3 regions of the Burkholderia sp. BCC0044 genome follow, and region 1 is predicted to be linked to each of the others. Evidence: predicted binding sites of a transcription regulator. Region 1 holds the regulator's gene; each other region holds the start of a gene.
What was found. Region 1 encodes LexA, which represses DNA repair genes until DNA is damaged. Its sites were predicted from a motif close to ACTGTATNNNNATACAGT; they were not measured.

Region 1 (3,269 bases):
CGGTGGGCGCCGGTGCCGGCGACGATGCCGCCGAAGCGGCCGCGTTGTCGCCCGGTACGCCGGCGCTTGCCTGCGCTGGATTGGCGGGCGGTGCGGCAGGCGGGTTGCCGGGCGCATTGCCTGCTGGCGGCTGGTTCGACCACTCAGGCGGACGCTCGCCCGGATTGCCGCGCGGCGGCAATCCGCTCATCAGCGCGGCGACGCCTTCCGGGGTCGCGTACGCGTCGACCAGCGGGCCGATCAGCGCGGACCCGATCAGCGCGCCCAGCACCGCGAACGGGTTGTTCTTCTTCACGGCGTCGATCCGGCGCATCAACTCTTCCGTGACCTGCTGCTTCAGGCTGATGCGCAGCGACGGAAAGTCGACGTACTCGCTGATCGCCTGCGCATCGCGCGCATCGATCGCCGATTTCAGGCGACCGAGCGCGACATACGGCGACGCGTACGCATAGCCGAGCGCCCCAATCAGGGCGACGACCAGCGCGACGATCAGCAGGGGCTTGAGTCGCCATGCGCGGCGCGACGATCCAGTCACGTTGCCTCCGGTGCGGGAAGGTTCCGCAATCAGAGACCGCCCGGCGTGGCCGATCGTTCCTCTGCGATGCAGTGATCGATCATCCGGCACACGGCATCGATCGTGCCCACCATGATCAGGCGCGACCGGCCGTGATAGACGCGCACCGGCGCGCGGCGCGCGGGTTCCGCGTGATTCAGGCCGGCGTTCAGCGAGACCCGCGCGAACGCGGGGAGCGCTGACGGCAGCAGGGACGCCTGCCGTTCGACTGCGACTTCTTCTTGCACTGGCGCCGCCGCGGACAGCGGTGCGCAGGGCGTGCGGCCGCGCAGATGACGCAGGCGACCGAATTGACGGAAAGGCAGCAGGCGGGCAAGGCGTTCCATGATGTTCTCCTGGCGAGACGGAATGTCAGAGTTCGCCCGAGCGAATCAGCCCGACGGCGATGCCTTCCAGCGCGAAATCCGCGCTGCCGGCCTTGACGAAGATGTTTTCGTAATCCGGGTTCTCCGCGATCAGCTCGAGGCCGCCCGGCCGGCGCATCAGGCGCTTGACCGTGACGTCGTCGCCGAGACGCGCGACGATGATCTGGCCGTCCTTCGCTTCCGTGCGCTTCTGCACGGCGAGGAGGTCGCCGTCGAGAATGCCGGCGTCGCGCATCGACAGGCCGCGCACCTTCAGCAGATAGTCGGGCTTGCTGGTGAACAGCGCGGGATCGCACGCGTAATGCTGCGAGATGTGCTCCTGCGCGAGGATCGGGCTACCGGCCGCGACGCGGCCGACGAGCGGCAGCGACAGTTGCATCAGGCCGGCGTGCGGCAGCGTGAACTGGTGCGGGGCGTCGTCGATGCCGAGCAGCCGGATGCCGCGCGATGCGCCGGCCGCCAGCTCGATCACGCCCTTGCGCGCCAGCGCGCGCAGGTGCTCCTCGGCCGCATTCGGCGAGCTGAAGCCCAGTTCGGCCGCGATCTCGGCACGGGTGGGCGGGAATCCGGAGCGCTCGATCGCGCGACGGATCAAGTCGAACACTTGCTGCTGACGGGCGGTGAGTTTGGTCATGGCTCAACTGTATGGATAGACAGTGAGCTGTATTTTTATACAGTACTTGGTGAATTTCAAGTGTTACTTGAGGTTCGACGCGATCGCGCCGGTTCGGGCGTGATTTCGCGACGTCCAAACGCCGGTTTGTCCGCCGCAACCGTCCATCCCGTCTGCGTTAGCACTTTTGAGTATTAAAAAATAAGGAACGATTATTTTTAATCATGTAACCCGTTCGATAGACTGGCCCGACATCGCAATACCGACAACACTGGAGAACCAAGGATGGCGAAGCGCAATACGGGGCTGGTGGGCGGAGTGGGCCGCCTGATCGCAACACTCGCGCTGGGCGCGGCGGCGGCGCTGGGCGTCGCGACGCATGCCCAGGCCGATACGACCTTCCTGAACGTGTCGTACGACCCGACGCGCGAGCTGTATCAGGATTTCAACCAGGCGTTCGGCAAGGAGTGGAAGGCGAAGACGGGCGAAACCGTCAACTTCAAGCAGTCGCACGGCGGTTCGGGCGCGCAGGCGCGCTCGGTGCTCGACGGCCTGCAGGCCGACGTCGTCACGCTGGCGCTGGCGTACGACATCGATGCGCTCGCGAACAAGGGGCTCGTGAACAAGGATTGGCAGAAGCGCCTGCCCGATAACGCGTCGCCGTACACGTCGACGATCGTGTTCCTCGTGCGCAAGGGCAATCCGAAGGGGATCAAGGACTGGGACGACCTGACCAAGCCGGGCATCTCGATCGTCACGCCCAACCCGAAGACCTCGGGCGGCGCGCGCTGGAACTACCTGGCCGCATGGGCATACGCGCTGCACAAGCCGGGCGGCAACGAGCAGACGGCGAAGGAATTCGTCACGAAGCTCTACAAGAACGCAGGCGTGCTCGATTCGGGCGCGCGGGGCGCGACGACGAGCTTCGTGCAGCGCGGGATCGGCGACGTGCTGATCGCATGGGAAAACGAGGCATTCCTGTCGGTCAAGGAATTCGGCACCGACAAGTTCGAGATCGTCGTGCCGTCGGTGAGCATCCTGGCCGAGCCGCCCGTCGCGGTGGTCGACAAGGTGGTCGACAAGAAGGGCACGCGCAAGCTGGCCGAGGCGTACCTGAACTACCTGTACAGCCCGCAGGGCCAGGAAATCGCGGCGCGCAACTACTACCGGCCGCGTTCGAAGAACGTGCCGGCGGAGCTGACCAAGCAGTTCCCGAAGCTGAAGCTGTACACGGTCGACGACACGTTCGGCGGCTGGACGAATGCGCAGAAGACGCATTTCGCGGACGGCGGCGTGTTCGATTCGATCTACAAGCCGCAGTAACGCCATAACGACAAGCGGCGCGCCACGACAGCGCGCCGCATCCCCGACGGGCCGCCGGCGCGATTCACTGCGCCGGCGTTTGCGTCGGACCCGTGAGCAGCATCGACCCAGCAAGAGCATCCGATGACGACGTACATCTTTCGCAAACCGAGCGCGCTGCCCGGTTTCGGCGTGACACTCGGCATCACGGTGGCCTATTTGAGCCTCGTGGTGCTGATTCCGCTCGCCGCCACGTTCCTGAAGACCGCGACGCTGTCGTGGGACCAGTTCGTCACCGCCGTCACGTCGCCGCGCGTGCTCGCGTCGTACCGGCTGACGTTCTCGGCCGCGCTCGGCGGCGCGCTGATCAACGCCGTGTTCGGCTTCCTCGTCGCATGGGTGCTGGTGCGCTACA
Region 2 (3,269 bases), on a different contig from region 1:
GTGCTGTCGGACGTCGACGCGGCCGTGATCAACACGAACTACGCGCTGGCCGCGAACCTGCAGCCGACCAAGGACGCGATCGCGCTCGAATCGCTGACGAGCCCGTACGCGAACCTGATCGCGGTGCGCGCGAAGGACAAGGATCAGCCGTGGGTGAAGAAGCTGGTCAAGGCGTACCAGTCGCCGGAAGTGAAGGAATTCATCAAGAAGCAGTTCAAGGGCTCGATGGTCGCGTCGTTCTGAACGCGATCGGTCGATCGAATGAAGGCCTGCACGTGTGCAGGCCTTTTTTTATGCGCGCTTGGAGTGTTTTCGAGATGGAGGAGCAGCGTGAAGATTACACGCCGCAATTGCATTGGCGTTCATGGATAAAAGCCGTTTGGTAACGGTTCGACACGTTGGTATGGAGCGTGTGCGCGACCGCTCGAATTCGGAATCGCTATGCACTTTTTCTCTCCGGCATCCCGCTGTGCCCCGTCGTTGTTCACGTCGAGCCGAATAACGATTCATTCCGCGTGAGATTCCACCGTCGTTGCGGTGTGATCAGCCAACAGATCGGCCGGGTTTGTCGGCACGGTAACCGTACGTCTTCGTTAGACTAAAAAAGGATTTTTAAAAATTACGAACGAGGACGCTGAATGGGTGCCGTAGAGAAATGGAATGGGGCTTACCATTACTATGGGATGGTCAATCTGACTGCGGGAGAGTTGTTCTTCTGGATCATGGTTGACGAAACGATGAATCAGTTGGGCGTCGATGATGCCGTGTCGGTTGGCATGATCTTGCTGGGTAAAAATGATGTATCGACCAGAGTGAAGCCCGACGGAGCAATCAAGGGGACTTCGCGTGCGGGCCAATATTCGAGAAGAATTTTTCAGAAGACGCAGTTCCCGTTTGGTCTTCAATTGCCCACGCTGGTAGGCGGTCCGGTGAGGAATTTGAAAATAAGAATGGTGAGAAACGTCGGGACCTTTGTGGGAAGAACGATACCTGTGCTGGGGTGGGTAATTCTTGCCAGCGATATTTTCGTCATCACTCGGAAGGCGGTGAATCACTATAATAGGGTGGCGAGGGAGGCGGACAGGTTATGGTAGATATTGATCGCAGGGTGATTGACTTTGTCAGGCGGAAAGCCGGTTTTTCGGTGATGCCGAGGGGCGTGAGTATTGCTGAGAATACTGATCTGGATGCCGACCTGGGATTCGATGTAGCTGAGGTCGAAGAGGTAATGCGGGAGTATTCGGAAGAATTTAATGTCGATATGAGTGGGTTCGACATTAAAAAATATTACCCGGAAGACGATTTTTCGCTTCTCGATCTGATCAATCCGTTCAGGAAAAGAGTCGTTCATCACGTTCCGGACCTGAACGTCCGAATGTTGATCGAATCGGCCAAGGCAGGGCGTTGGCTCTACAACTGACTGATCACCGGGTCGTACGTTTGCGCTCTGACGGCTGCGTTGCACGGACCCTTCAGGAGCGGCGGGCCGACCGGCATGCGCTCACATCTCCCCGCGCCGCGAGCAAATCGACATGATCTGCTGGATCGCATAGTTGTCGCGCACGCCGGGCAGCGATTGCACCACGCACTCGTGAAAGCGCCGCTCGCGCGGCAGCAGCATCGCGTTGTTGCGGTACAGCGCGTCGCACGAGCGCTGGATCAACTGGGCCGCCGCGCCGTTGCGGCTATCGCGCAGCGCATTGAGCATGCAGTCATCGTATTGCGCATAGCCGTCGGTCAGCGCGAATGCTGCTCCCGGCACCGCCAGCGCGACGGCCGCAAATGCGATCGTACGAATCGTTCGTTTCAAGTCCCCTCCGATGATGTGGCTCGGGTCGGCGGACAGCATAGCGTAAAGCGGTCGACGCGGCTGACGCGTTGCGCGAGGCGCCATGCGGGCCGGCGCGCCGTGGCATGACGGGCGCGCCGGCTTCCCCCGATTTCCTCCGACGAAAACCGGTTTTGCACCGGTGCTGTGCGACACGCGCGCATTGCCATATACTGTATATCCATACAGTTGTGGGTGGCGTCATGCTCGCATCCTCCATTGCTCCCGAATCCCTTCATCCGTCCCTTTGGCGCGGCTCGCAGCTCGCGCGCGGGGGTCCGCGCACGATCGATACGGGCTTCGCACCGCTGTCGGCCGAGCTGCCGGGCGGCGGCTGGCCGATCGGCGGCCTCGTCGAACTGCTGGCCGCGCAGCCGGGCTGCGGCGAGATGCGGCTGCTCGCGCCCGCGCTCGCCCGTACCGTCAGCGCGCGGCGTCCGCTCGCGCTCGTCGCGCCGCCGCAGTCGCCGCATGCCACCGCGCTCGCCAGTCTCGGCGTGCCGGCCGACGCGCTGCTGTGGCTACGCGCCGGCAGCCGCACCGATGCGCTGTGGGCCGCCGAGCAGGCGCTCAAGACCGGTTGCTGCGGCGCGCTGTTGCTCTGGCAGGACGCGCGGCCCGATGCGCTGCGGCGCCTGCATCTCGCGGCCGCGCGCACCGGCGACACGCTGTTCGTGATGCTGCGTCCGCTGTCGGCCGCGAAACAGCCGTCGCCGGCCGTGCTGCGCGTCGCGCTGTATCCGGTGCCGGGCGGCGTGTCGCTCGACATCGTCAAGCGTCGCGGGCCCGCGCGCAGCGAGCCGCTCGTGCTCGATTTGCCGTCGCCCATCGTGGAGAGCCGCTATGCGCGTCTTGCTCGGCATCCATCTGCCGCGCCTGCCGCTCGACGTGTGCGCCCCGCCGCCGTCTGACGCGGCGGCCGGCGAGGCCAGCGAGGCCGGCTGTGCGGTGCTCGAGCAGGGTGTCGTGCTGATCGCCGATGCGGCCGCGCGCCGACAGGGCGTGCGCGCGGGCATGAAGCGCGGCGGCGTGCTCACGCTCGCGCCGGATACGCAGCTCGTCGAACGCGATCCCGCCCGCGAAGCCGATGCGCTGCGCGCGGTCGCGCTCGCGTTGCTGCGCTTCTCGCCGTGCGTCGCGCTCGACGACGAAGCGACGCTGCTCGTCGACGTCGGCCCGAGCCTGCGCCTGTTCGGCGGGCTGCCGTCGCTGTGCCGCCAGGTGCGCGCGACGCTCGCGGCGCTCGGCTATGCGGCGCGCCTGTCCGCCGCGCCGACCGGGCGCGGCGCGTGGCTGCTCGCGCGCACGTCGGCGCGCGCGAGCATCCGGCGCCGCGTCGCGCGTCAGGCCTCGCTCGTCCGCACGCTCGACCGGCTGCCGTGCGTGCTGCTGCCCGACGCGCGTCCGTATGCGGGCTGGTTCGACGGCCTCGGCTGCCGCA
Region 3 (3,269 bases), on a different contig from region 1:
TCCTTCAACGTCAGCGCCGGAATCTCGTAATCGCCCGCGTTCTGCCGGCGGAACGGAATCGGCGGCGTGGTCCACAGATCGTCGAGACGCTGGCCGAGCGCCGCGCGCGTTTCGTCGAAGCGCGCGGCGTTCATCTTGCCCGTCCGGTAGATCACGAACGGCGGCAGCACGTCGAACCCCGGGTAATACAGCACGCCGTGCTGGATCGGGAACAGCAAGTCGTCGATCGGTCCGTTGATGCCGCGCGGGCTGTAGTGCGGCTCCCACCCGCCCGTCGTGACGACGATCATCGCCCGCTTGCCGGCCAGCGAACCTTCGCCGTAACGGTCGCCCCAGTGCGTATCGGAATGTTCACCGACGCCATACGCAAAACCGTACGCATACACACGCTCGAACCAGCCCTTCATGATCGCCGGCATCGAGAACCACCACAGCGGAAACTGCAGGATCACTGCGTCGGCCCACTTCAGCTTGTCCTGCTCGCGCGCGATGTCTTCGCTCTGCGTACCTTCCGCGAACGCGCGCTTCGAGTCTAGTGTGGGATCGAAGCGTGCGTCGGGCTCACGATCGATCACGTCGTTCGCATCGAACACCGCCTTCCAGTTCATCGCATACAGGTCGCTCACCTGCACTGCGTGGCCGGCCGCTTCGAGATGCGCGACCGCGAAGTCGCGCAGCGCGCCGTTCAGCGAACGCGGTTCGGGATGGGCATACACGATCAGCACATTCATGTTCGTCACTCCGTGGATTGAATGACTACAGGATGCCGCCTTCGCAGGTATATTTGAAATGAATTCCTGATATTGCAGGTATAGCGATGAATAATCTCAGAAGGCTCGATCTGAACCTGCTCGTCACGCTGGACGTGCTGCTCGCGGAGCACAACGTCACGCGCGCGGCCGAGAAACTGAACATGTCGCAGCCATCGGTCAGCGTGCAGTTGCAGAAGCTGCGCGACGTGTTCGGCGATCCGCTGCTGCTGCCGGGGCCGCGCGGGATGCGGCCGACCGCGCGCGCGGAAGCGCTGCGCGAGCCGCTGCGCGAGGCGCTCGAAGCCGTCGAACGCGCGGTGATCCCGGCCACGCCGTTCGATCCCGCGACCGCGACGAACACGTGGCGCGTGGCCGCGACCGACTACGGCGAATCGACGATCGTGCTGCCCGCGCTGCGCACGCTGCGTTCGACTGCACCCGGCACGCGGCTGGCCGTCGTCGAACTCGTGCCGCCGCGCATCGAGCAGGATGCCGAACGAAACGGCATCGACCTCGCCTTTCATACGACCGAAGGGTCGCCGCCCGGCATGCGGCGTCTGCCGCTGTTCGTCGAGCGTTACGTGCTGATCGGCCGTGCCGGTCACCCGAAGCTGAAGCGGCGCCCCACGCTCGCGCAGTTCGGCACGCTCGAGCACGTGATCGTGTCGCCCGACGGCGGCGGCTTCTTCGGCGTGACGGACGAAGTGCTCGCGAAGGTCGGGGCCACGCGGCGCGTGGTGCTGTCGGTGCCGCACTTCCTGTTCGTGATGTCGGCCGTCGCGAGCACCGATCTCGTCGCGATGCTGCCCGAACGGCTGGTGCGCGACGTGCCGGCGCTGCGCGTCGTGGACGCGCCGGTCGAGGTGCCCGGCTATGAAATGTCGATGCTGTGGCACGAGCGCGTGCATCGTGACCCGGCGCATCGGTGGCTGCGGGAGACGATCGCGGCGGCGGTGTGAGTCGTTCGCCCGATCGATGCAATCGTGGGTATCAATCGCCGACGCACGAAATCCTTTATTCGGGACTTGAAACCGCAGCAAACACTGTATATATTTACAGTGCTTTTGCACCATTTGACCCGAATTCCGTCATCCACAGACGAACGGACTTTTGTGAGGCGACCATGTTCCAGGCTTCCGCATTCGATCCCGAGCAACCCGGCTTCAATCCCGTCCACTTCGAGCGCGCCGCGCAGCGGGCGGTCGTCGATCTGCAGCGTGTCGCGGGCGGCCCCGCGCAGCGGGCGCTCGGCCTGCGCCGCCGCACCCACCCGGCGGCCGTTCGCACGATGAGCTGGCAGGCGCTGCTGAACGTCGAGGAGCTGGCGTTCTCGAATGCCGGCTTCCTGAACCGCAACGATCCGGCCGTCGTCGACGCGTTCATCCGGCTGCGCGGCAGCCGACTGGTCGCCGCGGACGTCGAGGAGCCGGTCGACTGGCGCCGCGACGATGATGATCTGCCGGCCATCTACCTGATCGTCAAGGCGATGCTCGAAGCGGAAGAGGAAGAGCGGGCCGAAGCGGCCTGAGCCGCGCCGGCCGATCGCGGTTTCGGCTTACCGGGTTCGCGTCGCCACGTTGCGTGGTGGCGCGGCCGGCGCTGCGGTTCGTTGCAGTCCTGCGCCAGCGAATCGGCGCATCAGGCGGCGAGCCGCGAACCGTCGCTCAAGCCGATCATCGCGGCGCGACGAACGTTCCGAACGACCGCCGCAACCCCGCCCGTTAAAGCCGCGCCGCCAGCCGCGAACCCTGATCAATCGCGCGCTTCGCATCGAGTTCGGCGGCCAGTTCCGCGCCGCCGATCAGGTGCACCGAGCGCCCGGCCGCCTGCAGCGGCGCGAGCAATGCGCGCTGCGGCTCCTGCCCCGTGCAGAGCACGATCGTGTCGGCTTCGATCAGTTCATGATCGGTGCGCTGCTCGCCGTACGACACATGCAGCCCGCGCGCGTCGATCAACTCATAGTTCACACCGCCGATCATCTTCACCTGCTTCATCTTCAACGTCGCACGGTGAATCCAGCCGGTCGTCTTGCCGAGCCCCTTGCCGAGCGGCGCGGCCTTGCGCTGCAGCAGCGTCACTTCCCGCGCCGGCGCCGACACCTGCGCGCGCGTCACGCCGCCGCGCGTCGCGGCCGGGTCGGTCACGCCCCACTCGGCCTTCCATTCGTCCAGATCGAGTGCCGGCGACTCGCCGTCCTGCACCAGATATTCGGCGACATCGAAGCCGATCCCGCCCGCGCCGACCACCGCCACCCGCCGGCCGACCGGCTGTTTGCCCGCGAGCACGTCGATATAGCTGAGCACGTTCGGCCCGTCCTGCCCCGGAATCTTCGGGTCGCGCGGCGCGACGCCGGTTGCGAGCACGATCTCGTCGTAGCCGCCCGCGATCAGGTCGCTCGCGTCGACGCGGCGGTTCAGGTGCAGCTTCACGCCGGTTAGCTCGACCTGCCGGCCGAAGTAGCTCAGCGCTTCGTGAAACTCCTCCTTGCCCGGAATCCGCTTCGCCATGTTGAACTGG

Region 2: imuA (translesion DNA synthesis-associated protein ImuA) is a predicted target of LexA. The motif match lies at 2,001-2,018, and genes of this name have one in related genera.
Region 3: HWX14_RS17490 (DUF2471 family protein) is a predicted target of LexA. The motif match lies at 1,795-1,812, and genes of this name have one in related genera.

What each region holds. Positions count from the first base shown of each region.
Region 1 is NZ_CADFDO010000001.1:734,870-738,138, reverse strand. Features, by position in the region: gene HWX14_RS03245 (DUF2939 domain-containing protein) at 1-535, opposite strand, end outside; gene HWX14_RS03240 (hypothetical protein) at 565-900, opposite strand; gene lexA (transcriptional repressor LexA) at 926-1,573, opposite strand; partial or broken gene HWX14_RS36855 (sodium:proton symporter) at 1,544-1,660, shown strand; gene HWX14_RS03230 (sulfate ABC transporter substrate-binding protein) at 1,838-2,875, shown strand; gene cysT (sulfate ABC transporter permease subunit CysT) at 2,999-3,269, shown strand, end outside.
Region 2 is NZ_CADFDO010000005.1:100,937-104,205, reverse strand. Features, by position in the region: gene HWX14_RS28445 (MetQ/NlpA family ABC transporter substrate-binding protein) at 1-243, shown strand, start outside; gene HWX14_RS28440 (STM2901 family protein) at 639-1,094, shown strand; gene HWX14_RS28435 (DUF1493 family protein) at 1,088-1,420, shown strand; gene HWX14_RS28430 (VF_A0006 family four-cysteine protein) at 1,502-1,810, opposite strand; gene imuA (translesion DNA synthesis-associated protein ImuA) at 2,032-2,739, shown strand; gene HWX14_RS28420 (DNA polymerase Y family protein) at 2,672-3,269, shown strand, end outside.
Region 3 is NZ_CADFDO010000003.1:119,366-122,634, forward strand. Features, by position in the region: gene HWX14_RS17480 (NAD(P)H-dependent oxidoreductase) at 1-731, opposite strand, end outside; gene HWX14_RS17485 (LysR family transcriptional regulator) at 818-1,711, shown strand; gene HWX14_RS17490 (DUF2471 family protein) at 1,876-2,280, shown strand; gene HWX14_RS17495 (NADPH-dependent 2,4-dienoyl-CoA reductase) at 2,474-3,269, opposite strand, start outside.